Regions from separate parts of the Pelotomaculum sp. PtaB.Bin117 genome, predicted to be linked through region 1. Evidence: riboswitches for the same ligand, from Rfam matches in the RefSeq annotation. Region 1 holds a riboswitch; each other region holds the start of a gene.

What was found. A riboswitch is a leader RNA that binds a small molecule or an ion and turns the genes downstream of it on or off. The one in region 1 is predicted to bind cyclic di-GMP.
Region 2: linked by a shared signal. The riboswitch ahead of A4E54_RS08370 (response regulator) and the one ahead of A4E54_RS08910 (sensor histidine kinase) in region 1 are both predicted to bind cyclic di-GMP.
Region 3: linked by a shared signal. The riboswitch ahead of A4E54_RS14475 (Calx-beta domain-containing protein) and the one ahead of A4E54_RS08910 (sensor histidine kinase) in region 1 are both predicted to bind cyclic di-GMP.
Region 4: linked by a shared signal. The riboswitch ahead of A4E54_RS06360 (hybrid sensor histidine kinase/response regulator) and the one ahead of A4E54_RS08910 (sensor histidine kinase) in region 1 are both predicted to bind cyclic di-GMP.

Annotation. Positions count from the first base shown of each region.
Region 1 is NZ_MVQM01000126.1:2,158-8,050, reverse strand. It holds gene A4E54_RS08910 (sensor histidine kinase) at 1-1,059, opposite strand, end outside; cyclic di-GMP riboswitch class I at 1,249-1,355, opposite strand; gene A4E54_RS08905 (CPBP family intramembrane glutamic endopeptidase) at 1,529-2,341, opposite strand; gene A4E54_RS08900 (DUF1616 domain-containing protein) at 2,334-3,173, opposite strand; gene A4E54_RS08895 (DUF3892 domain-containing protein) at 3,399-3,614, shown strand; gene A4E54_RS08890 (hypothetical protein) at 3,843-4,436, shown strand; gene A4E54_RS08885 (DegT/DnrJ/EryC1/StrS family aminotransferase) at 4,457-5,569, opposite strand; gene A4E54_RS08880 (Gfo/Idh/MocA family protein) at 5,708-5,893, opposite strand, start outside.
Region 2 is NZ_MVQM01000121.1:1,052-6,944, forward strand. It holds gene A4E54_RS08360 (hypothetical protein) at 1-247, shown strand, start outside; gene A4E54_RS08365 (hypothetical protein) at 471-701, shown strand; gene A4E54_RS08370 (response regulator) at 901-1,275, opposite strand; cyclic di-GMP riboswitch class I at 1,424-1,506, opposite strand; gene A4E54_RS08375 (hypothetical protein) at 1,776-1,967, shown strand; gene A4E54_RS08380 (DUF350 domain-containing protein) at 2,083-2,481, opposite strand; gene A4E54_RS08385 (glutathionylspermidine synthase family protein) at 2,518-3,750, opposite strand; gene A4E54_RS08390 (hypothetical protein) at 3,747-4,004, opposite strand; gene scfA (six-cysteine ranthipeptide SCIFF) at 4,346-4,498, shown strand; gene A4E54_RS08400 (peptidoglycan DD-metalloendopeptidase family protein) at 4,838-5,893, shown strand, end outside.
Region 3 is NZ_MVQM01000174.1:11,948-17,840, forward strand. It holds gene A4E54_RS15970 (Tn3 family transposase) at 1-528, shown strand, start outside; gene A4E54_RS14475 (Calx-beta domain-containing protein) at 718-4,281, opposite strand; cyclic di-GMP riboswitch class I at 4,515-4,600, opposite strand; gene A4E54_RS15840 (sigma factor G inhibitor Gin) at 4,798-4,971, shown strand; gene A4E54_RS14480 (hypothetical protein) at 4,923-5,207, opposite strand; gene A4E54_RS14485 (aminotransferase class I/II-fold pyridoxal phosphate-dependent enzyme) at 5,484-5,893, shown strand, end outside.
Region 4 is NZ_MVQM01000095.1:787-6,679, reverse strand. It holds gene A4E54_RS06365 (response regulator) at 1-652, opposite strand, end outside; gene A4E54_RS06360 (hybrid sensor histidine kinase/response regulator) at 690-3,659, opposite strand; cyclic di-GMP riboswitch class I at 3,733-3,822, opposite strand; gene A4E54_RS06355 (response regulator) at 3,974-4,336, opposite strand; gene A4E54_RS06350 (hypothetical protein) at 4,329-4,574, opposite strand; partial or broken gene A4E54_RS06345 (chemotaxis protein CheA) at 4,558-5,893, opposite strand, start outside.

The DNA of each region.
Region 1 (5,893 bases):
TGTCTCACGAGGAGTTAAAGGTATTTCTTTGAGACTGCATTCAATGTTTATTTCCATTTCTATGCTTCTGGCTTCGGCCAGGCCTATTTTCGTGTAGAGAAGGGCGCTGACACTAAAATTATCAGTTTTTATCAAATCCACAGTTTTGGATACATCGCCGAATACCCCGCCTATATAATCCCGCGCTCTCTCAAAATAACCGCCTTCCAACAACCCGTAAATGGTTTGCAGCTGGTGGTGGAAATCATGCCTCTGTTTTCTGGAAGAATCAATTAATTGTTTGATCTGTTTTAAGTTTTCCTCCGCTCTCTTGGCCTCGTATTCCTTTTCCACGTGCTGTCCGATTTTTTTGACGGCGACAGTGGACAGTACCGTTAAAACAATGATAAATAACCCCATGAGTCCGTTAAAGATAATAAAATGTTCCCCCGGAAAAATATTCAACCTGACCGCGTTAAAAGCACTGTTTAAGATCGTCAGCAACAGTACGGGCAAAAGAACGACTACAAAGATAAAAATATTGTGCTTATTAATAATTTCTTCCTTTAAGTATTTTTGCATTTCTTTTCTTGATAAGTACCCTGAATAACTATATGCTTGAGAATAACCGATTAAAGATATATTAAAAATTTTACAGGCAACTATAAATATCAGCATGACAAAGGCTTGAGGAAGAAAGTATAAAACTCTGATAAAAGTGTAATTCCAGGCATCAGTCAGCGAAAAACCTTTGACATGCAGCAAGAACTGTATCGCTACGGTTTCTACCGAGCCGTAAAAAATTAGGCCAAGTAAAGAAGCAAGCATTACTATCCTGAATGGCAGGCGGGTAACCACGCGAATATTTAGAATGAATAAAAATGTTTCAAAAATTGAGTGGAGCCCGAAAGGTACCGGCAAGAGCCTGATGACATAAGCAAAACCCGCCTGTAAAACTCCGATTATTAGTAAATCGCGCCACCAGGGTCTGAGTCCTACCAGTAGAAACCCCAGGGCAGCCACCAGGATCGCTTCGGGAAACGAGACCAATAACAAAGATAAGAAAGTTATCGTGTTCAATTGGTTACCTTCCTTGAAGAATTATAATTAATTGAATAATAACATATTCCTGCCAACCTTGTCTAATTGTTACATTTTCTTGTCTAAAAGTTACATTTTCTTGTCTGATTTTGCACAGCAATCCCTGCAAACGAGAAGTACCGCTGCCGGCTCAATGTGCAGCGGTACTTTGCTTTTAAAATAGGTTTTTGCTGCAGCCCGGCGATCATTGACCGGCACTTCTGCTGAGACAAAGGACCGGTTTTAGACCCGTAGCTTTGCGCCCCTACCTTTCGGTAAGTTTGCCTTTTCAGTTGTTTCCAGGATTTGAGCAATACGATTGTGATATTTTACACAAATCAATTAAAAACAGCGCTCTTACAAAATAATAGACCCAAAGCATTCTTTTGGACGGTACTAAAATACCTATATTATGTGTATACGCTGTCTATAATATTTTTTTTGAGGGTCACGGGAAATTTTTCGTTTTTTATCTAAGAAGATACGGCCATATGATATATAAACCGATATTCGTTAATCCGTGAGCCAGGGAGACTCCTAAAAGCGATCTAAAGAAGCCGACGATCGTGGAAAAAAGCAGCGCAATGGCAAAAACTAAAACCAAGTCCGCCGGTGAACGATGCATAATATGCAGCATCGCAAAAATGAAACTAATGTGAATACTGCCGTACCACCTGCCTAATGTCTCCGCAGCCGCACGATACATAACCCCGCGAAAGATAAACTCTTCCAAAAAACCGGTGCTGACAAGCAGGATCAGCGCCGGAAGCCAGACATGCTGAAAAGTAAGCTCCGGCGCTAGAGGAGCGGGCCTTAATATCAGGTATTCTATTAAGCCCAGCGGCACCCCGAGGGAAGCCACCAGCAACTGAAGGGGCAAGCTGCCCACGATCAACCCGACATCCTCTGGCTTAAAGCTGGCATACCTCATCACGTACGCCGCCGCGGTAAAGAGTGGAAGACTGATAATCAGGTACATGTAAATAGGCGGAACGCCAACCAACGGCGTGGCAAGGCTCATGATCCGGATCAGCGGAGCCAGGGACAGCGCTAAGTAAACCAGATTTATCGCCTGTTTGTTGACCAGGGAAGCATGTACGAGCAAGGCTGCCAGCAGAACCACATGCCAGACAATCCCGTACAGCGGGTCATGGAAGGTTGTAACGACCTCCGCGGCAGTGATGGCAATAGCGTACAGCCAGACAAATAAGTGATCTTTTTTGGAAACAGCACTTTTGATTTCAGGATCCCAGGCTGAAAGATGGGCTTGCGTTCTACTCATTTTCGTTCACCAATAAATGCAGGAAGCGATAGGGTTCACTCTCCCCATCTTTAAATAGTAAAAACTCTACCTTCAGATTTTCATGGGGCTCATAAACACTGAGCTTAACGGATTCTTCCTTTTTTTCTCCATGGTTTAATACAAAAGGGCCCAGCCGTGCCTTCACATAACCGTCCATGCGCACCTCAGCGGCGTAAGAAACCGGACGGCATTCGTGGTTAACAATTCCCAAGATGACTTCCTTTTCCTCACCCGTTTTCAGAGCATGGGGATAACCTTCTGCCTCCCCACCAGGGCCCAAAATATAAAACTCTGTGCACTTCGCACTAACTTTTGGTGCAGCTGCGATGTAATGAAGGCCGCCTAGCGTAAAAATGATGGTTCCCGCCAGGGCTAACGAGAGAATTCGGTCCAACCTTGAAAGATTGCTCCATTTGATAGTGTCTGCGTTAAAAGAAACCACAAAGCGTTTTTCAACAGAAAGTTTATTTCTTCGGTAGATTGCGATAACGAACAGCAGGATCGTAAAAACCAAAAGCGTCAGCAATATGGAATAAAGCCTTATTCCCCATGGAGTGTAGTTCAGGATAAGACCCAGCAGCGGTACCACGGCTATACTTAGACCAAAGCTCAAGGCAACTCGTTCAATGACGTCGAGTTCATCCCTGGCTGGGAATAGAGCTGCAATTAAGGCATACCCGGGGGAAAACAGGACGAAAATCAATCCCAAGGCAAACCGCGCGGTCCCGCTCACCTCCAGAATTATTAATACCGCCAGGATAACAGAAAGAAATAGCATGAAAGGCAACTCGTGTTTTGCTTCTATCCTCAAAAATTCAACCCCTTTGAAGGACTAAGCGAGAGATAATAATACAATTAAACTTAGCAGTATTATAGCTGATTGTCTATTATTCTTGTCAAAAAACAGCAAAACCTTGTCTAAACATTACAAAATCTTGTCTAAATTTTGCAATGAATAATAACATTCATCGCTTACAGCGATGAAACGACTATATCGTTTACCTCCGGGCATACTAAAGTCAGGAGGGGATAATAAATGAAAATAGATAAAGTGAAGAAGAACGCGGAAGGCGACATCACTGACGTTATGATTGACAACAACGTATATGGCATTGATGAGGCCATCATGATGGCCAGAGACGGTAAAATTGAAGGAGTTAATGTGGCAAAAGCAAAGAGCGGAAAGGAATACCTTAGAAGCAATCCCGACAGCAGCGAAACAAACAATCTGGATAACCTGCCGACATTTTAAATGAGCCCCGCGGTATTCGCGGGGCTTATCATTATCGCTTGTTACAATTCTCACTAAGCGGGTCCTGTCCGGGCGTGAGCATATCCATATCCGGCGTATGGTCAGGTTTTAGTTAAGCCACATTGGCCTTTTGCCCCGGTAATTACTTGCACACTTCTTCGGCTGTTGAATACAATATCAGTAAATTCCTATTTCACAAAAAGGATCTAAAGGTGGTGATAGATATCAGTGAATAACAAAGAACTTCTATTTACCGGATTGCTGGTGTGCCTTGGCTTTGCCATTATTATCGGGGTTTATTTATGGAGAGGCGCAAGCGCTAACACTAAAGAAATAGAAGCAAGCAAACAGACCTATGCGAAACAAACCGAAGATCTGCAAAAAGCCGGTAAAACCGATAAGTCATCTCAGACGAATACATCCGGCGCTCAAAACTCCAGCAACAGCCCCAACAATACTCAACCCGCAGCGAATCAGGCGAACCCTGCAAACACAAGCACGGTCCAGAACCAATCACCAATCTCCACGCCCGCAGCGACGCTTAAAAGCATTAGTTCTATCGCCACGGGAAGCAAAGTTGGCGACGTTATTAAAATGGGCGATGTGGAAATGGTCGTGACCAAGGCTACGACAAAGTATAAAGTTATTGATATAACTTTGAACGGAAACACACCGGATCAGCCGCCAAAGCTGCTCTTAACAGAGAACAACCGGATCGTTTACGAAATACCCGCGGATGTCGACGTTGACGTAAATGTTACGGAAAAGACGAAAACAGAACAATCCCCGTTGTTTAATGGAACGAAAAAAGCCGGTAACTAACCGGCCTTTTCGTTAGGAAATTATACTTTCAGACGTATCGCCTCCGTCAGCGCTTCAACCACATAATCCATCTGTTTTTCTGTAAGGTTGTTGAAAAAGGGCAGCGCCAATGTTGAGGAAGCAGCAAGCTCTGTATTCGGAAAATCACCCGCGCGGTAACCAAATTTCTCCTGATAAAACGGCTGCAAGTGAATTGGCTGAAAATACGGCCGGCAATCCACACCATTCCCCTGCAAGTACGCCATAACCCGGTCCCGGTCAATACCCGGCACCAGGCGTACGACGTAGACAAACCAGCTGATCCTTACCCCCGGCTCCATATACGGGAGTAACACCCCTGCCAAACGCCCCAGTTTGGCGTTGTAAGCCATTGCCACCGCTTCACGCTTGGCCAGGATCTCATCTATTGACTCCATTTGCGCCACACCAAGCGCCGCGCTCAGCTCATCCAAACGGTAATTATAACCCAGCCGGCAGTGATTGAACCAACCGCCCGCGCCGCTCCTCCCCTGGTTGCGCATGCTCCGGCACAAACCGGCCAGGTCGCTGCTGTTAGTCGAAATAATCCCTCCCTCGCCAGTTGTGATCTGTTTGTTGGGATAGAAGGCAAACACCGCCGCGTCACTCTCGCTGCCCGCCATTTTTTCGCCATAGCGGGCGCCGATTGCTTCACAGGCATCTTCGATTACAGCCAGCCGGTGCTTGCGGGCGATCTCCATGATTCGCTCCATGTCCACAGGCCTGCCAAAGACGTGCACGGGAAGAATAGCCTTAGTCCCGGGTGATATTTTTTTTTCTATCATCTCCGGGTCCATATTTAACGTCAGGGGATCAATATCGACAAAGACCGGCCGGGCCCCCTCGTAGAGAATACAGTTGCTGGAGGAGACAAAACTAAAAGGCGAAGTAATCACCTCATCGCCCGCGCCGATACCCAACCCCCGCACCGCCAAGTGGAGCCCGCTGGTCCCGCTGTTCACCGCCACAGCTTCTTTTACTCCCAAATAATCAGCCAACATCCGCTCAAACTGCTCCACCCGGGGGCCGATACTGAGGATATTGCTGTCAAGCACTTCATTAACCAATTCCCGCTCCCGCCGGCCGATATCGGGAGACGAAAGAGGCACATTCATCTTCAGGCACCTTCCCTTTTTATTTCATCTGCCACTATTCAGCCATTCATAATTCAGCAGTCAGAATACTTCCAGACGATAAACAGTTCTCTCATTCTAACTTCTGATTTCTGACTCCTGACCCCCGAGTAGTTACGTTCATCTAAAACTCACCGGCATCCCCGTCTCGGCGGAGCGGTATATGCCAAGCACTGTTTCCAGCGCCTTTCTACCTTCGCGGCCGTCAACGGCAGGCTGGCCACCGGTAAGGATCGCTTTCACCATATCCCGCAAGACAGCCCGGTGGCCTGATTTCCCGGAGCAACTCATCCCTTCTTCCAAGCA
Region 2 (5,893 bases), on a different contig from region 1:
AATGGATGCAGATGATATTGAAGCGAAAGAGATTGTTGGCCTTGTTTATGATAATTACGCAGCAGCACTATCAGTTTTTAATCAAATTAAAAGAATGCCAATTTGCGTAGATACTGATTATGTTTATGTTATTGATCTTCATTGTGGCGACGATCTTATAGATACTATTGGAGTTAAGGAACATCATGGAGAATGGTTACTTGATGTATTTTTTAAAATACCGAAAAAGAAACGAAACGTAGTGTAACCTTGGTACAATTTTGTCGCAAGCTATAGATGAAGGCATTATTCTGTTGTAATAATTCCGACAAAAAAGTAGCGACTATTTCCATGAAAACCATACAATTACAGAGTAAATTAATCAGGATTATTGTGTCGCCGGACACTACTTTACGGTGTCTCCCGGATCTACGTCCGTGTCACTTCGGACAGCTGGCCACCATAAACATGGCCGAAAGGATGCTTAAAATATGTATCAGAAAAGAAAAAATATATATTTTACTGATGAAGCTTTAAAATTACTGGCCACGGCAGCTAAATATACAAATGATAATCAATCGCAGGCAATAGCTGAATCATTGAAATTGTTTGTAGAGGTTAAAGAAGGTACTATACGAAAACGGATCGTGGATATACTGGGTTCAGATGTTGCCGATGAAAAGTTGGACACCCTTGTAGAGTTTTTTTTGAGAACCAGGTAGTTACCATAATGTGGTAGCTACTTTGCGTCTGGTTTAAACTTCGCTGGTACTGGGCCTATTAACGGAGAGGTGTAAAATTAACCGGAAGAGGATAAAAGCATTTATAAACTTGGGCGTGAAAAAGCCGTTATTGCCACGGCAACAGCCATTCGGCGGGCACACGGGTGTTCATGGCCGGTGCGGGACACCGTCGCCCGGATTAACCGCATAAAATTTTTTTAACCAGGTGACTTATGTCTTCTAGGGCAAAAGGTTTTGCGATATAGTATTGCTGAGGGGTTTTCTTTTTTTCCTTGAGCACTGTATCCAGTTCCGTATATGCCGTCATCAGCACTACCGGTACCCCCGGGGCCAACTTCCCGATTTCTTCGAGAGCTTCGATACCGTTCATGCCCGGCATTTTAATATCCAGCAGGATTAACGCCGGCCTTTTCGCGCGGACTTTCCGGAGCCCTTCTTCACCGCTGGAAGCGGTTTCCACCACGTAGCCCTCTTCACTGAACAGCTCGTTTAATAAAGCGCAAATTCCTTTATTGTCATCAACGATAAGGAGATTTGAGGCATTTTCTTTCATGAATCTACATCCCACCCATGCAATTTTGATGACGTGGAAATTTCCGCGTCTCGCAGTGAAGATTTTCCCCGAAGCCTGTCCGTATGAGCCGCGATTTAAAAAAAAACACCTTACCGTGAAATAAGGTAGTTGTTTGTCTTTAGATATTCACGATAGTCCAACCATCTTGCTGAAAGCCTTAGATCCGTAATTTGGCGCCCCGGTCTTTCGACTGATTTGCCATTTTCTTTTTTCCTGAGTGTATTATAAATTGTGAGGCAGCCATTGTAAATGGGACGATTGTCCTAAATAGGACTATTGTCCTATCGACAGGACTTTTGTCCTGCGAAACGAAGCAGACGAGGAATCCGGCCGGCGGTGTAGAATAATACTGTACAGCCGGGTTCGGTGATTATGTGCCGAAAACCCGGTTGCCGCATGGGCGTGATGGCGCTGGCAGATGTTATGTCGGGAAATCGGGTCATATGATTTTGATTATTGTAAAGAAGGGGTCAGGTTTGATGTTATTAAAGCTGGGATTTTTGTTCGTGTTGATTCTATTCCTGCTCATTTTTGGAATTGTAGCCATGGTTTTCTTATTTATTAGAAAACGGTTTCGTCGTTGGCATCATATGCGTTACGCCGTGCCTCACAGTCATTTTTCATGGGATGATTATGACCGGGACGGTGATGATTACGGCGGCAGGGATTAGGTTTATTGTGCCGCCGGCCGGCTATGCGGCAGACTGTGCCAGCAACAAAGGGTTTGCCTATGGCAGGGGGGCAATCAGTCTGCCGGAGTCGGTAAGGGGATGAACAACGAACCGGCTACGAAATGCTGGCTCCTATTACAAAGCTGAATGTAATGGAAAACACCAGTGACAGCAGGCCGACCGCCGTGTTGCCCGAACCAATTTCTTTGTTGACGTTCAAGCGTGGCGTCAGCCATTCAAAAAGCAGGTATACCAGAATTAATAGGACAAGGCCAATCGTCCCCCAGAGGATGGTTTCCCCGGCGGCGCTGTTTGACATTATGGCAAAGCGCATGATGTTTCCCACCCCAAAGATCTTGCCTCCCAGGGCCAGGGCGGCGGCTATGTTGCCCTTGCGGATTTCTTCCCAGTCATTGTATCTGGTGATTGCCACAAAAACCAGGATGGTTAGTAATATAATTAATGAAGCGACAAGCAGGCAAATCAGTGATGATTGGATCTGTTGCGAAAACATGTTTTGCTTTCACCTCCTTCCTTAGAACACATGGTCTCAGGTGCTTGTTACGGGAAGAAAATAAGCGAGATCGCCGGTTATGGCTTCTCCCACCCGCAGCAGCACCCCGCTGAATTCTCCCCCGATAAGAAAACTTCCCACCAGCAATCGCCCGGTGAATTCACCCGACCATGTGCTGATTGTGTGGATCGGAAGGGTGACTCTTTCCTGGTAAACCAGGTCGTTTATGTATTCTTGGTTTTCCACAAGAGCTTCTATTTCACCTTGTTCGTCATAGAGGCACACACCGCCGCCTTCGCGGCCAAAAGCCGGTTTGACCGCGTGCGGCCGGCCTTTGAAATAAATGTTGTCCAGGTAGACCGGCAAAAAGTAGCGGGTGATAATTTCTTGTTCGGCTTTATTAAAAAAGTGCGTATTTTTATATAGTTCCCAGATAATTGCCAGCATGACTTTTGACTGGGCCACAAATGCCGAGGGGGGATTCAAAAGATCAAGCTTGCTTTTGGCTGCCAGTTCGAGCAATTTTATCCCGTCAATCTCCCTGGCAAACCACTCAACCGGGTAAAGCCGGTAAAGCAGGTCGATCCGGTTTCCCCGGTCGTCCGCAACCCTGTCGGCGGTTACCCTTATGCTATCTAGCGGAACGTATTTAGCCGGCAGGCCGGAAAACGCCAACTCGGCTAAAACAGTGCCTTTGTCTTCCTGGTGCCAGCCCAGTGAAGTAAAAATAATATTTTCATATTTCTTTGAGATGAATTGGTGAAAAGCTTTTTTTACATTGCCGGCAAACATTTCATTCGGGTTTTTCACGTGGCGTAATTTGGTGATTAAGGCATTCAGTTCACTTGCCTCGACAACTCCGGTGGGGGTGTCGGAGTTGAATTCCAGTAATTTTATTTCCGCGTTTTCGCCGGCTCCGTTGACTGCGAAATCAAACCGGCCGATTACCGTGACGGGCATATGCGGATCATATGCCAAGCGGCAGAACTCTATCGCTGTTTCAGGAATGCCCAATAAACGGAGAATCTGAGCGCTGTTCAAGGCGAAGTCGACAGCTTTTTGATAAATCTTGCCGCAGGCCTCTGTCGCCGTTTTTATCTCGGTTAACAGTTCCTTGCTTATTGCAAGCGGCTCTATAGTGGCGTATTGACAGTTGTGCATAACGCCCCAGTTAAAAAAATGCAATGCGGGGTGGTCCATGACCGCTTTCCATTTTTCATAATGCAATTGATCCGTTATAGAGAGCGGCTGGTTTGCCCGGCTGTTCAAGAAGAAACACTTCCTTTGGCTGACGAGCCCAGCCCCTTTGAAGAGGACGATGTTATCTTTGACTTGCCGCCGGAGTGTATTTTGCCGGTATGAATAAAATGGCCGTCGTCATCATAGTAGCCTTCGTCATCATAGTAGACATCTTCCTGCTGCTCCTCTTCCTCCGCCGGAGGATCGTTGGATGCCGTCTGGCTGCACCCGGTTAAAGCGATGATGCCGGCCACGAGAACACCTAAAAGTTTTTGACGGTTCATTGATACACCAACTCCTATCAAGAGTTTTATTCGATAAAATACCTGGGTAATCCTTTAATATCAATAAAAATGCGCAAAAAAAAATACCCGGCTGCCCGGGTACCATAGAAAAGGAGAGGAATGAGGGTTTTCAAGCAGTATTTTAAATTGATTAAATTACTAGAATATTATGAAACTTTATTTAATTATAACAGGGGATGGTAAACAAATCAATAGGAATATTACATATTATTCTGAAAAGTTTTACGATTAATTCCGATTTTTTGTTTGTTAAAATTTATTTCATTTTTATTGCGCCTTTTTTCCGAATCATTTATAATGTTTTAGCGGGGGTGGGAAATTTGAAGAAACACATTAAAACCTTGAACAGCACCCGGTTGCCGGCAACTATTAAGGATCGCGGCTGTGGCGAGTGCCAGACCTCCTGCCAGTCAGCCTGCAAGACTTCTTGCACAGTCGGCAATCAGGTCTGCGTAAAAGAGAATGAAAGATAAAAAGAACCTTGTCCCGCCGGGATGAGGTTCTTTTTCTAAATGAGTGCATAGGTTCATTATTAAGCCGTACAAACATGGTTGCATATTGGCGCGAAAGCGCTTGGAGCGCGCCATTTTTTAAAGGCGCGGGAAGCGGAAATGTCCGGTTGATTGTAAATAGCCCGGTCAATTAAGCCAACAAAGTGGAATATTCTCAAAATTCTCATTCTGCGGCTGTAATTGGGCCGTTTTCTATTTTATTAATTAGTTTACCAGGATTAATAGTATATGCTATAATCTTTGTGGTTTTTCCCAAATCAGGGCTGGTTGATTTCAGCATGCGGAAAGGAGTTGAAGCAGTTGCCGCAATTTCATGAAGGCTTGCGGCGCCTTCCGGGGCTAGGGGAGTCTCTGAACGGTTTGAAGCGGTGGCTTTCCAAGCAGTCAGTCGCCTGCCAGTTAGGGTTGGGCGTGGCGTTGTATTTTATCCTGGCGATAACGGCTTACGGTTTTTTGGGAGGGAACGCCTGCGCCGTGACTGTCGATGGGAAAGTGGTAGCTGTTGTCGCTCACGAGAATGACGCGAAAAAAGCCCTGGGCGAGTTGATTGAGTTAAAATCCGAACAGGCCGGCACGGCCTTGACGGTTGGAGAAAAAGTCTCATATAACGGAGTGCGGGTAAAGGAAGAGGAAATATTAGACTGCGAAGCTCTGAAAGATGTTTTGAGCAAGACCTTGTCATTTAATGCAAAAGGCGCTGTGATCGTGATTAACGGGGAGGATAAGCTGTGCCTGAAGCAAAAGGACGACGCGCAGAAACTGCTTGACTGGCTTAAATCTGTATATCCCGCTGAGCCGGGAGAACAAGTTGGCTTTAAGGAAAAAGTTGAGTTGACGGAAAAACCTGTTAAGGCGAGTGATCTGCTTGAGTTTGACGTTGCCAGAGATGTGGTTTTACTGGGGACAAGTGAGATTAAGCAGTATACGGTTAAAGAAGGGGACACTGCGTGGGATATTTCCGCGGCGTTCGATATTCGTCCTGAACAGCTGCAGGCGAGCAACCCGGGTGTGGATACTTGGCGTCTGAGTATTGGACAGGTGCTGAAACTCAGCATGGAGGTGCCGCTGATCACTGTCGTGGCGACCCGGCAGGAAACTGTCGAGGAAGAAATGCCGTACCAGGTTGAGGAAAAGAAGGACGACAGTTTATTGCCGGGAGAAAAGAAGATTATCCGCCCAGGGGTGCCCGGGCAAAGAATAGTAACCTATCTGGTTACCAAAGAAAATGGATTGGAAACAGGCAGGGAAATCTGTGAGCAGAATATAATACGCGAGCCAGCAAGTGAGGTAGTTGTTAAAGGATCTCAGATAATGCTCGCTTCCCGCGGCGCGGCGCGCGTCAGTTGGCCTTGCGGC
Region 3 (5,893 bases), on a different contig from region 1:
GCCACCATATACAGATTTACCAGTGACCAATTCTCCGCTTTCTACACAAAAATTATTAATACCAACGCCCGGGACGCAATTCATATTATTGATGGGCTACTGCACCACGAAACGGATGCTCTACAAGAAATGGGCTGCATTGAAAAGACTATTTTCATTCTCGATTACATTTCCAGTGAAGCCATGCGTCGGCGGATACAGAAAGGCTTAAACAAAGGCGAAGCCATGAACGCCCTGGCTCGGGCTATATTCTTCGGGAAACAAGGTGATTTTCGCGAACGTGCCCTACAGGATCAATTACAAAGAGCCAGTGCCTTAAATATACTGATTAATGCTATTAGCATTTGGAATACGGTTTATCTCACAGAAGCGACTAAGCAGTTAAAAACAGACGAAAGGGTTAAAGAACTACTGCCGCACGTTTCCCCTCTTGCATGGGAACACATTAACTTCCTGGGAGAATACACCTTTGATTTACGAAACACAACAACGCTGGATTCGTTGAGGCCACTGCAGACCACTATATAAAAATGGTAATATATATCTTAGAGTAAAGAAACCAGCGATTTAGCTGGTAATTTATGTCTTAGAGTATATTCTCGTTAAAATGTTGGCGATACCCCGATATGAGCTGCATGAAAGTTTAAAACCTGCCGTTCCTATTAGGAGCCGGCAGGTTTTACATTTTCAAAAACCAATTTCATAATATACTAATTGTTAGAATTCTATCTCGCCAGTTGCCGAGTCGTCGTTGGTAATTCTTAATAGCGCTGTTTTTTGGGAGCCGAGAGCGGCGCCCCCGGCTGGCCTGCTCAAGGTGAGCTTGACCGTTTCCGTAGGCTCATTCAAGTCGTCGTTATTAATATCTACCTCAAACGTCTGCGAAGTCTCTCCGTCGGCAAAATTCAGGGTGCCGTTGGCCGCCGTGTAGTCCGCGCTGGCGCCGGCTTTGGCCGTTCCGTTGCTGGTGGCGTATCTTACCGTGACCGCCCCGTGGTCGCCGCCGATCCGGTTGACTGTAATCGTTGCGTATCCGGTCGCTTCGTCTTCCGCCACCGTGTACGAAGCGGCGGAAAATTCAAACTGACCGTTGGACTCGTCGTCGTCGGTTATGCTCAAAACAGCCGTTTTCCGGGCTCCCAGAGTGGCGCCGTCTGTCGGTCTGCTCAAGGTAATCTTGACTGTTTCCGCAGGCTCGTACAAGCTGTCGTCTATAATAGGCACGTCGAATGTTTTGGAAGCCTCTCCGTCGGCAAAGCTCAGACTGCCGCTGGCGGCCGTGTAGTCCGCGCCGGCCTTGGCTGACCCGTTGGTGGTGGCGTAATTGACTGTCACCGCTCCGCTGGTGCTGCCGCTCCGTTCGACCGTGATTGCAGCCGTTCCGGCATCCTCCGCTGCTGTGTATGCGGCGTCGGATAATTCAAGTTCGCCTTTGCAGTCGTCATCAGTAATATTCAAGACAGCCGTTTTTTGGGGGCCCAGGATGGCGCCCCCGGTCGGGCTGCTCAATTTGAGCTTGATCGTTTCCGTCTTTTCATACAGGCCGTCGTCTGTGATAGACACGTCAAATGTTTTTGCGGCTGAATCTCCGTCGGCAAAGGTCAGGGTGCCGCTGGTGGCGGTGTAATCCGCGCCGGCCCTCGCCGTTCCGTTGGTGGCGGCGTAATCAACCGTCACCGCACCGCTGTCGCCGCCCTCCCGGTTGACCGTGACCGTCGCCGTTCCGGTGTTTTCCGCTACTGTGTACGTGGCGGCGGAAAAAGTAAGCTGGCCGTTGGAAGCGTCGTCGTCGGTAATATACAACACGGCCGATTTCAGCGCGCCGAGGATGGCTCCACCCGCCGGGCTGGTCAAGGAGAGTTTGACCGTTTCCGTTGATTCACACAGGCCGTCGTTTGTAATAGGCACGTCGAACGTTTCAGTAGTATCGCCGTCGGCAAAATTAAGAGTGGTGCTGGTAGCCGTATAGTCCGTGCCGGCCTTGGCCGTTCCGTTGCTGGTATAGCATACCACGGACACATCGCCGTTGGAGCCGCCGTTCCGGCTGACCGTGATCTCGGCTGTGACAACGTCCTCCGCTACTGTGTACGTGGCGGCGGAAAATTCAAACAGCCCTTTGTTATCGTCGTCGGCAATGTTCAAGACAGCCGTTTTCTGGGTGCCTAGGGTGGCGCCCCCGGTTGGATTTCTCAGGGTGAGCTTGACCGTTTCCGCCGGCTCGTAGGTGCCGTCATCTATGATAGGTACGTTAAATGTATTGGTGGTCTGTCCGTCGGCAAAATCCAGAGTGCCGCTGGCGGCCGTGTAGTCCGTGCCGGCCTTGGCCGTTCCGTTGCTGGTGGCGTAGTTAACCGACACCGCGCCGCTGGAGTCGCTCCGGTAGACCGCAATCGCAACTGTTCCCGCGTTTTCCGCAAATGTGTATGAGGCAGCAGTGAACTCAAGCTGGCCGGGAGACGCGTCGTCGTTGGCAATGTTCAAGACAGCCGTTTTCTGGGCGCCGAGGGTGGCACCGCCGGTCGGGCTGCTTAAAGTGAGTTTGACCGTTTCCGTCGGCTCATAGACGGTATCGTCTGTGATAGGCACGTCAAATGTTTTTGCGGCCGTGTCACCGTCGGCAAAGGTCAGAGTATCGTTGACGGCTGTGTAATCCACGCCGGCCTTGGCTGTTCCGTTGGTGGTGCCGTAATTAACCGTCACCAGCCCGTTGGAGCCGCCGGTCCGGTAGACCGAGACCGTTACGGTTCCCGCGTCTTCCGCCACGGTGTAGGCGGCGGCGGAAAATTCAAGCCGTCCGTTGGACTCATCGTCGTTGATGATGTTCAAGACAGCCGTTTTCTGTGAGCCGAGGGTGGCGCCGCCGGTCGGGCTGCTCAAGGTAAGCTTGACCGTTTTGGTCGGCTCATAGGTGCTGTCGTTTAAAATAGGCACGTCGAATGTTTTTGCGGCCGTATCACCGTCGGCAAAGGTCAGAGTATCGTTGACCGCTGTGTAATCCGTGCCGGCCTTGGCCGTTCCGTCGCTGGTGGCGTAGTTAACCGTCACCGGGCCGTTGTCGCCGCCGTTCCGGTTAACCTCGACGGTTACGGTGCCCGCATCTTCCATCACATTGTACGAGGTGAGGGAAAACTCCATCTCGCCGTTGGAAGAATCTTCGCTGGCGATCCGCAAGACAGCCGTTTTTGGGGAGCCGAGGGTGGCGCCGCCGGCCGGGTTGCTCAGGGTGAGCTTGATTGTTTCCGTCGGCTCGTAAAATTCATCATTTGTAATAGTAACCTCAAACGTCTGTATAGTCTCGCCGTCGGCAAAGGTCAGAATATCAGTGGCGGCCGTGTAGTCCGTGCCGGCTTTGGCCGTTCCGTCGCTGGTGGCGTAGTTAACCGTCGCCTCCCCGCTGGAGCCGCCGTTCCGGTAAACCTCGACGGTTACGGTTCCACCTGATACGTCTTCCGCAACCGTGTAAGTGGAAGCGGAGAATTCAAACTGACCGGGAGACGCGTCGTCGTTGGTAATGTTTAAGACAGCCGTTCTCATGGAGCCGAGGGTGGCGCCGCCGGTCGGGCTTTTCAGGGTAAGCTTGACTGTTTCCGTCGATTCATAGGCGGTGTCATTTATAATAGGTACGGTGAATGTTTTTGCAGCTGAATCACCGTCGGCAAAGGTCAGCGTATTGGTGGCGGCCGTGTAGTCCGTGCCGGCCTTGGCCGTTCCGTTGGCAGTGGCGTAGTTAACCGTTACCGCCCCATGGGAACCGTTGTTCCGGTTGACTGTAATCGTTGCGTATCCGGTCGCTTCGTCTTCCCCTACAGTATAGGCGGCGGCGGAAAACTCAAGCTGTCCGTTGGACTCGTCGTCATTAGTAATATATAAGACAGCCGTTTTCTGAGAGCCGAGGGCAACGCCGCCGGTCGGGTTGCTCAAGGTGAGCTTGACTGTTTTGGTTGGTTCCTTGGCGTCGTTATCTATAATAGGCACGGTGAAAGACTCATTGGTATCACCGTCGGCAAAGGTCAAAGTGCCGCTGGCGGCCGTGTAGTCGGTGCCGGCCCGGGCTGTTCCGTTGCTGGTGGCGTAATCAACCGTCACCGGTCCAGTGGAGCCGCCGTTCCGGTAGACCGTGATCGTCGCGGTGCCCGCGTTTTCCGCTACCGTGTACGTAACAGCTGAAAATGACGTCTGCGTAGCTGCGAACAACGGTTTAATTTGAAAAGGATTCAACCAGGCAACGCAGAACAAAAAGAAAAATAGTATGTTTTTTATAAGCTTCAGTTTTGGAATCATTCTTTTCAAGCCTCCTCAAACTTGGTAAAATAATTCGCTAATCAAATAGACCCTATATATATTAGTTCGTCAACTAATAAGCAATCCTTAAGGTCAAGTTTTCAAAGTATTTAGCAACGCTTTTATTAGATTATGGGATTGTTTGGCAATCCCCGAACTTGGTTAGATTGGAGATATATAATAAAGCCTCCGCACCGGTGAAGGATAAGAGGCTTGATCAGCTTGGATTATGTCACAGCAGCCTGGCAGTCATAGCCTTACCAGCCTTAGACCCATAGCTTTGCGCCCCAACTTTTCAATCGGTTTGCCATTTTATACTATAAATTGTATTATATCATATGATAGTGGCGGATAGTGTTGTAATATGTCGAAGCGGTTGTTTTTTTACAAAATTTACTTTTCTTATTTGCAGGCGACCTTAATAAGGTCACCCCGAAATGATTGAGCGCATAATCTAATGTTGAAATCTTTTAAAAAAATATTAGGTGATGAAGAAGGGTGAGCAGCATTTTTCCAGTGTGTATCATTTGCCGGCGGGCGCTGCAAGAGGGAGAGCAGGCGCTTTGGGTCGCCGGCCATAATATCTGTTGCGACTGCGAAAATAAAATCTTGGCTTTATCCGCTGATAACCCTGATTATGATTATTTTATTACAGGGTTGAAAAAAATTTGGTGTTTCCCAAGGGCTTGAGCTTCCGCCAGGGCTTGTTTTTTTTTGGCAAGCCGGATCCGCCTGTGGAGCATTTCGATGTCCTGCTTGATTAAATAGATGGTGGAAAGCTTGACACCGGTTCTTTCGGCAATTTCTTGATCGGAAAGACCGAGTTTAAACGCCCTGATTAATCTGCCGACATTAGTGCGATACTTTCTTGACAGGGATTTTTCATCGACCTTCTTATTAATATTTCCGGCCGTGGCTGTCCACACCCTTTCTTTAAGTATTCAGGAGTCAGGAGTCAGGAGTCAGGAGTCAGAATAATTCGGGACGAAAAAGTTCAATTACTGACTCTTGCATAAAAATATTTTGACCAGGAATCGGTTATCTATGAGTTAAAACTGCTGGCAATGACAATGCCTAAACTTGGTAGGTCGATGTCAGGTATGATAAAATATTTAATTAGTATAACTTGCATTTTTCTGAAATATAATGGACTCGATCTTGCCTAAGCAATTTATGGCATTTTAAAATAATGAGTCTGGAGGTTGCCGGCGATTACCAGACAGTGTGACGCTCCCCTTTTTAAGATGCTGCAAAATTATGCCGGGAAATGGGCGGCAAATTTTCATGTGCCGGGGCACAAGCAGGGCCGCGGTCTGCCCGTGGAATTGTCGTCTCTCGGCGGACAAGCTTTGTTCGCGTTGGATTTGACAGAAATACCGGAACTGGACGACTTGCATAACCCGCGGGGGGTGATTGCCCGCGCCCAGGAACTGGCGGCCCGGGCCTATGGAGCCGCCAAGAGCTTTTTTCTGGTAAACGGTACCACGGCAGGCGTGCATGCTTTACTGCTGGCGGTGGGAGGCCGGGGGAAAGTAATTGTGCCCAGGAACGCCCACCGTTCCGTAATGGGCGGTTTGATTTTGTCCGGCGCCGACCCTGAGTATGTCGCTCC
Region 4 (5,893 bases), on a different contig from region 1:
CCTCTAGACCATTATCAGCGGTTTCCACCACTATTCCCGACCCTTCCAGAATTTCCCGGATCATTTTCTGGTTGATTCGACTATCTTCAACCACCAGAATGCGCATGCCTTTTAATTCCTGTATCCGCCTGACCACCAGGTCCTCTTTCCGGTAGTAATGGGATTGTCTCTCAGTTTTCTTTCCTAAAACTTCTATGATCGCTTTCCAATTAATGATTAACAACAGCTCATCCTTGAGCTTGACCACTTCGCTTAAAAACTTATTTTCCAGGCTCCCCATGTTTGCCGGAGGCGACTCGCAAATATCTTCGTCAACATCGATGACTGAACCGGGCCGGTCAATCAAAAAACCAACGTAATCGGGGTTGTCTGCTTTGTTTTTCAAGATAATGCATGTTGACCGCCTTTTGTTCTCCTGTTCGTACCCCATAAGCCTGGCAAGATTAAACAAGGTGACTATCTGCCCGCGCATGTTTAATAAACCGATAATATGGGACGGCGCGTCAGGTACAAGTGTGTATTCGATATTGCGGTTGATTTCTTTTACCGCTGTTATATCAAGGCCAAAGAGATTCTCACAGAGATAGAAAGACAATATCTTGCTTTTTCCGTCAACCGCATAGCTGAAACCTCTACCGCGCTCTTTCTCCATTTTCTTTGCCTCATCCATATTATGCTACACTACCATGTTATACTACTTTATTCCCTTTTTCGAGAGCAAGCTTTACTTTTTTCAATAATTTTTCCTTGTCCAGTTTGATCTCATAATAGTCAAAGCCGGCGTCCATGCCTCTTTTTATACTGCGATTATCAGCCTTGGAAGTAACGGCAACCACCGGCAGCCGGGCAAACCTGCTGTCGGCGCGTACCCGGCTTACTAATTCATAACCGTCCATCACCGGCATCTCGATGTCGCTTACCACAACATCAACATGATTTTCCTGGAGCGTTTCCCATGCTTCCTTGCCGTTATACGCTGTCAGAACATGGTAGCCCGCCCACTCAAGATACTTTTTCTCCATTTTGATAAAAAACGGAGTGTCCTCTACCAGCAGCACCGTTTGTTTCTTTTCGGTTTCCAGCATGCCGTCGCCCGGCTGGTAGTGCTCCGGGGAAGCTGTTTCAAAAAGCTCATAAATATTGATAATGAGTACGATCCGGTTGTTCAAGATTGCTGAACCAACCAGGCCTTTAGCTTTAACATCCTCCCGGTCAAACTGAATCGTTGCTTCTATAGTATCGTAGATCTTTTCGATAAGGATGCCCATAGGATGTCTGACCAGTTTGGGGATTATAACAAAAAGCGTTTGATTGCTCTTTTCCACACGGGTAACGGGAAGGTAGTCTTCAGGCCGGATGAGTCTCAACGCTTCACCCCTAAACTGGATAAATTCCTTGTCACCAATTCTTTCAATCTGGTCCGACTGAATTTTTTCCACTCTCGCCACCATTGAAAGATCTATGCTAAAGGTCTCCGACCCGGAGCATTTGAAGAGCAGCAAGTTCTGCCGCTCGTTCATGCTTTTGGCATATGCGTCCACAGCAGATTTTTCCTGATTCTCATTAATGAATCTTAAGCCCGCCTTGTTGGAAATACCCTCCGGATCCAGGATCATCGCAGTCTTGCCATCGCCCAGGATCGTTACCCCGGAGTAGCACTGACAATCATTCAAGTACCTGGGAAGGTGTTTGACCAGGATTTCTTCGCCGTCGTGAATGAGATCGACAATCAAGCCGAAGCGTTTGGAGCCGCTCTTGATCACCAGTGTCCGGATAACCTGGTTTGGATCAAAGAACCTTGGCAAACCCAGCACATCAGCCAGGTGAACAATTGGTAGAAGCTTGCCTCTCAAGCGCATTACCCATGAATCACGAATCATCTCGATTTTTCGTGAGAAGTCGCCAGGTTTGATGCGTACCATTTCCTGCAAATTTACCTGGGGCAGGGCGAATTTCTGTCCCGCCACTTCAACAATCAGCGAAGGAATGATTGCCAGGGTGAGGGGAAGGATCAAGCGAAAGGTGGCGCCCAATCCCGGTTTAGTCATAATTTCCATGACACCGCCCAGTTTTTCAATGTTGGTTTTGACCACATCCATCCCAACACCTCTGCCGGAAAGGTCTGTTACATTTTCGGCAGTGGAAAAACCCGGGCGAAAGAGCAGCGCCAGCAGGTCGCGCTCTCCCATCTGAGAAGCTTCCGACGGGCTGATGAGCCCATTTTGCAAAGCTTTTTTCTTCACAATCTCGACATTTATCCCGGCACCGTCGTCAATAATGTCAATATTGACATGGCCGCCCTCGTGGTAGGCTTTCAGAATAATGACGCCAGCCCTGGATTTACCGGCTTTTTCCCGCACATCCGGTGTTTCAACGCCATGGTCAACCGCGTTGCGCACCAGGTGGGTAAGAGGATCGCCAAGGGCTTCAATAATGGATTTATCCAGTTCAACGTCAATACCTTCCATCCGCAATTCAATAACTTTACCCATTTTTTTGGATAATTCCCGAATGATCCGGGGAAACTTGTTAAATACTTTTGCCACGGGCTGCATACGTGTTTGCATGATTTTTTCCTGCAGTTCGGTCGTTATGCTGTCGATGTTTTGCAACAAAACATTCAAACCCGTGATCTCCTTGCGGTAAGCCCCAAGTATGCGCAACAGCTGGTTTCTCCCGAGAACCATTTCACTGACCAGATTCAGCAAGTCGTTAAGCAAAGAAACGTTAACCCGGATTGTGTCTTCAATGCTCACTACCTGCTGTTTTTTCGTTCCATCCGGCGCTCCGTCAGATACCGGTAAGCCGGCAGCAGCCGGGCTGGCAGTGGCCGCGTCAAAATCAGCCTGTTCGGGCAACGCCGGTCTTACATCAGGTTGGCAGGCATTTTTCTCTGTTTGAGAACTATTGCTTCCTTTATCCATGAGCCGGGCAAGTTCGTCCAACCCGTCATTGACATCCAACTCAATAATATTTTCTTCCGGGATATCCAGGGCCAGAGCCGCCAAACTTTTCTCCAACACCGTGGTAATAAGAAAATCATTATCTGCATAACCAATAAGCCGGCCGATGGACTCAATTTTTTTTATAAAGTCAGCAGGCAGGTCGTAATTCAGCGCAACCTCCTTGTCAATTTTATGGCTTATCTTAAAAACCCTTTGTCCACGCTCTACAGCGTCCAATATAGCTGATTCCCGGCCATCTGCAATGATAACCTCTTCGTCTGGCTGCTCATTTACAGACATCCGTTCATTAATAACTTCTATTTGCCGGCCTGCGCCGGCATGACCGCTCATATTGGCCGATATATTGGCCAAATGCCCTGAAATATCAATATTATCACTGTTTTCCACATCTATAATCAGGTTTTTTAGACTGTCATTAGCCGCCAGTAAAACATCGACCATTTCATTTTTCACTTTTAACTTGCCGTTTCTTACTTCCCCAAGCAGATTTTCCATGGCATGGGATAAGTTTACAATATTTTTCAAGTTAAAAAAACCTGCCGTACCTTTGACGCTGTGTACAGCGCGAAAAATATTATTAATGATATCTGTATCCCCGCCGCCTTCTTCCAATTTTAACAAGCCAACTTCAACAACATCTACATGACTGACGGCTTCTTCTACAAATTCCCTGATAAGCTCTGCGTCTTGCATTATTAATCAACCTCTAAAAGCAAAAATAATACCCCGGCCAACCGGGGTGTCTGTCGGTATGATTATTAACTTTCCCGGCAACCCGGCCGTCTTAGTGCAAGTCCGGCACTTTAGACCCGCAGCTTTGCGCATATAGCTTTCACTATATTTGTACTTATCTGTTAATTTATATAAAACTTCTATCCTAATGTAAATAGGACTTTAGTCCCATTAATTAAACACTCTCCTAGCTTTAATTGAAACGGTAATTGTAATATTATATAATGTGCGGGCGGGAGGATGGGAATCGCCTGGTGTAAACTTTCACAAGGTGTTCACCGCAGCAGCTTTTTAAGTACCATTTCCAGTTGTTCCGGGGTAAAGGGCTTGGTTATCCAGGCGGTGGCCCCTGCTCTGCGGGCCTCTTCCTTTTTGGCCTGCTGCGACTCGGTGGTCAGCATGACGATGGGTGTAAAGCGGCAAGTCGTATTGGCCCGCACCTGCCGGATAAAGGTTATACCGTCCATACCGGGCATGTTCAGGTCGGTGATAACCAGGTCCGCCTTTTTGCTGTTTAGCTGCTTTAACGCCTCGTCCGCCCGCTGGAAGGTATGCAATTCATACCCCCGGCGCTCAAGGGCCAGCTTGATGCTGGCGAGCACGGTGGGAGAGTCGTCCACCGCCAGAATTTTATACACCCGGACGCACCTCCCCCGCCAAGAGCTCCCTGAAAATTTCCCCCGGCCCCTCCGGCGCCAATTCCACCGCTACGTGAGGAAATTCTTTTTGCAGGGCGACGATCAGCTGCAGGCCTGCAGCATCCAGTCCCGGAGCAGTAAACACTATCCTTCGGACCCCGGCAGCCTGGTCCAGGAGCCTTTGTCTGATTTTCTCCACGTAAGGCAGCAGCAGCGGCAGATCAATTTCCATTCGCATGAATAATTCCCTCCTTGTCCCGGTCACCAAAGGAAAGGCGCACCAGTTCGTTGGGGTCCAGCACCAGCAGCACCCGCCCGTCCCCCAGCACCGCGGCGCCCATGAAGACGGACAGCCTTTTCAATTCCCCGGTCAGGGGCTTCACGATGATCACCTCTTTGCCCAGCACGGTGTCCACAGGTAATGCGGCTTTCTGCCACAGCACCACCAGGACTGTCTCATCCCGGCAGGAGGCAGTTGCTTCCAAATACAGGCTGTTTTCCAGCAGCGGGACGATCTCCCCCCGCAGCAGGGCCACGGGCCGGCCGCGCATGGTCCTGCGGTCCTTTTCCTCCACCCGGACGGTTTCCCTGATTGCCGAAAGTGGGAGGCCGTAAATGCCGCAGCCGATCCGCACCATCAAAACCTCGCTGGTGGCCAGGGTAAAGGGCAGGCTGACGACAAAAGTGGTCCCCTGCCCGGGGGCTGACTCCACCTGCATTGTCCCTCCCAGACGCTTGACCGTGTTTCTCACCGCGTCCATGCCCACGCCACGCCCGGAGAGGTCCGAGATCTCCTCCTTGCTGCTCAGCCCGGGCAGGAAGACCAGTTTCAGCTTCTCCCGCGCGCTCATTGCTTCCACCTGTTCGCGGGAAAGCATCCCGCCGGAGACGACTTTTTCCGCCAGAGTGTCCACATCAATACCCCGGCCGTCATCCGATACCTGGATGATAATCCTCTCTCCCTGCCGCCGGGCGGTGAGGCGGATGACGCCAACAGGGTCTTTACCCGCCCTCAGCCGCTCTTCCGGTTCCTCCAGGCCGTGGTCCATGGCGTTGCGCACCAGGTGCAGCAGGGGCTCGTAAATCTCTTCGATGATGTTCCGGTCCAGGCGGGTGTCTTCCCCGGCGGTAACCAGATCCACCTTTTTATCAAGCTTTTTGGCCTGCTCCCGGATGAAGCGGGGAAACCGGCTGAACACCTCCTGGACCGGCAGGAGCCATACGTCCATTACACGCTCTTGTATTTCCCGGGCAATGCGGTCCAGGTAAAGGTAGCGGTCTTTCAGTTCCCGGGCCTGCCCGTCCATCCCCAGGGCCTCCAGTTTCTTGATCAGGTAGGGCAGGCTGTTCTTGGCGATGATCAGCTCCCCCGACAGGCTCATCAGGGCGTCTGCCGTCTCCCGCCGCACCCTGAAGGCGCTCTGCCTTCCTTCCTTGACCGCGCTGCCCCCCCACTGTCCTTTCGCGACCGTATCCGGCGGGGAACAAGAACCAGTCGCGCCGGCCTGCGCCATCTCAAGACGGGAATTTATGGAACTGGCTGAAATCCCCGCCGGA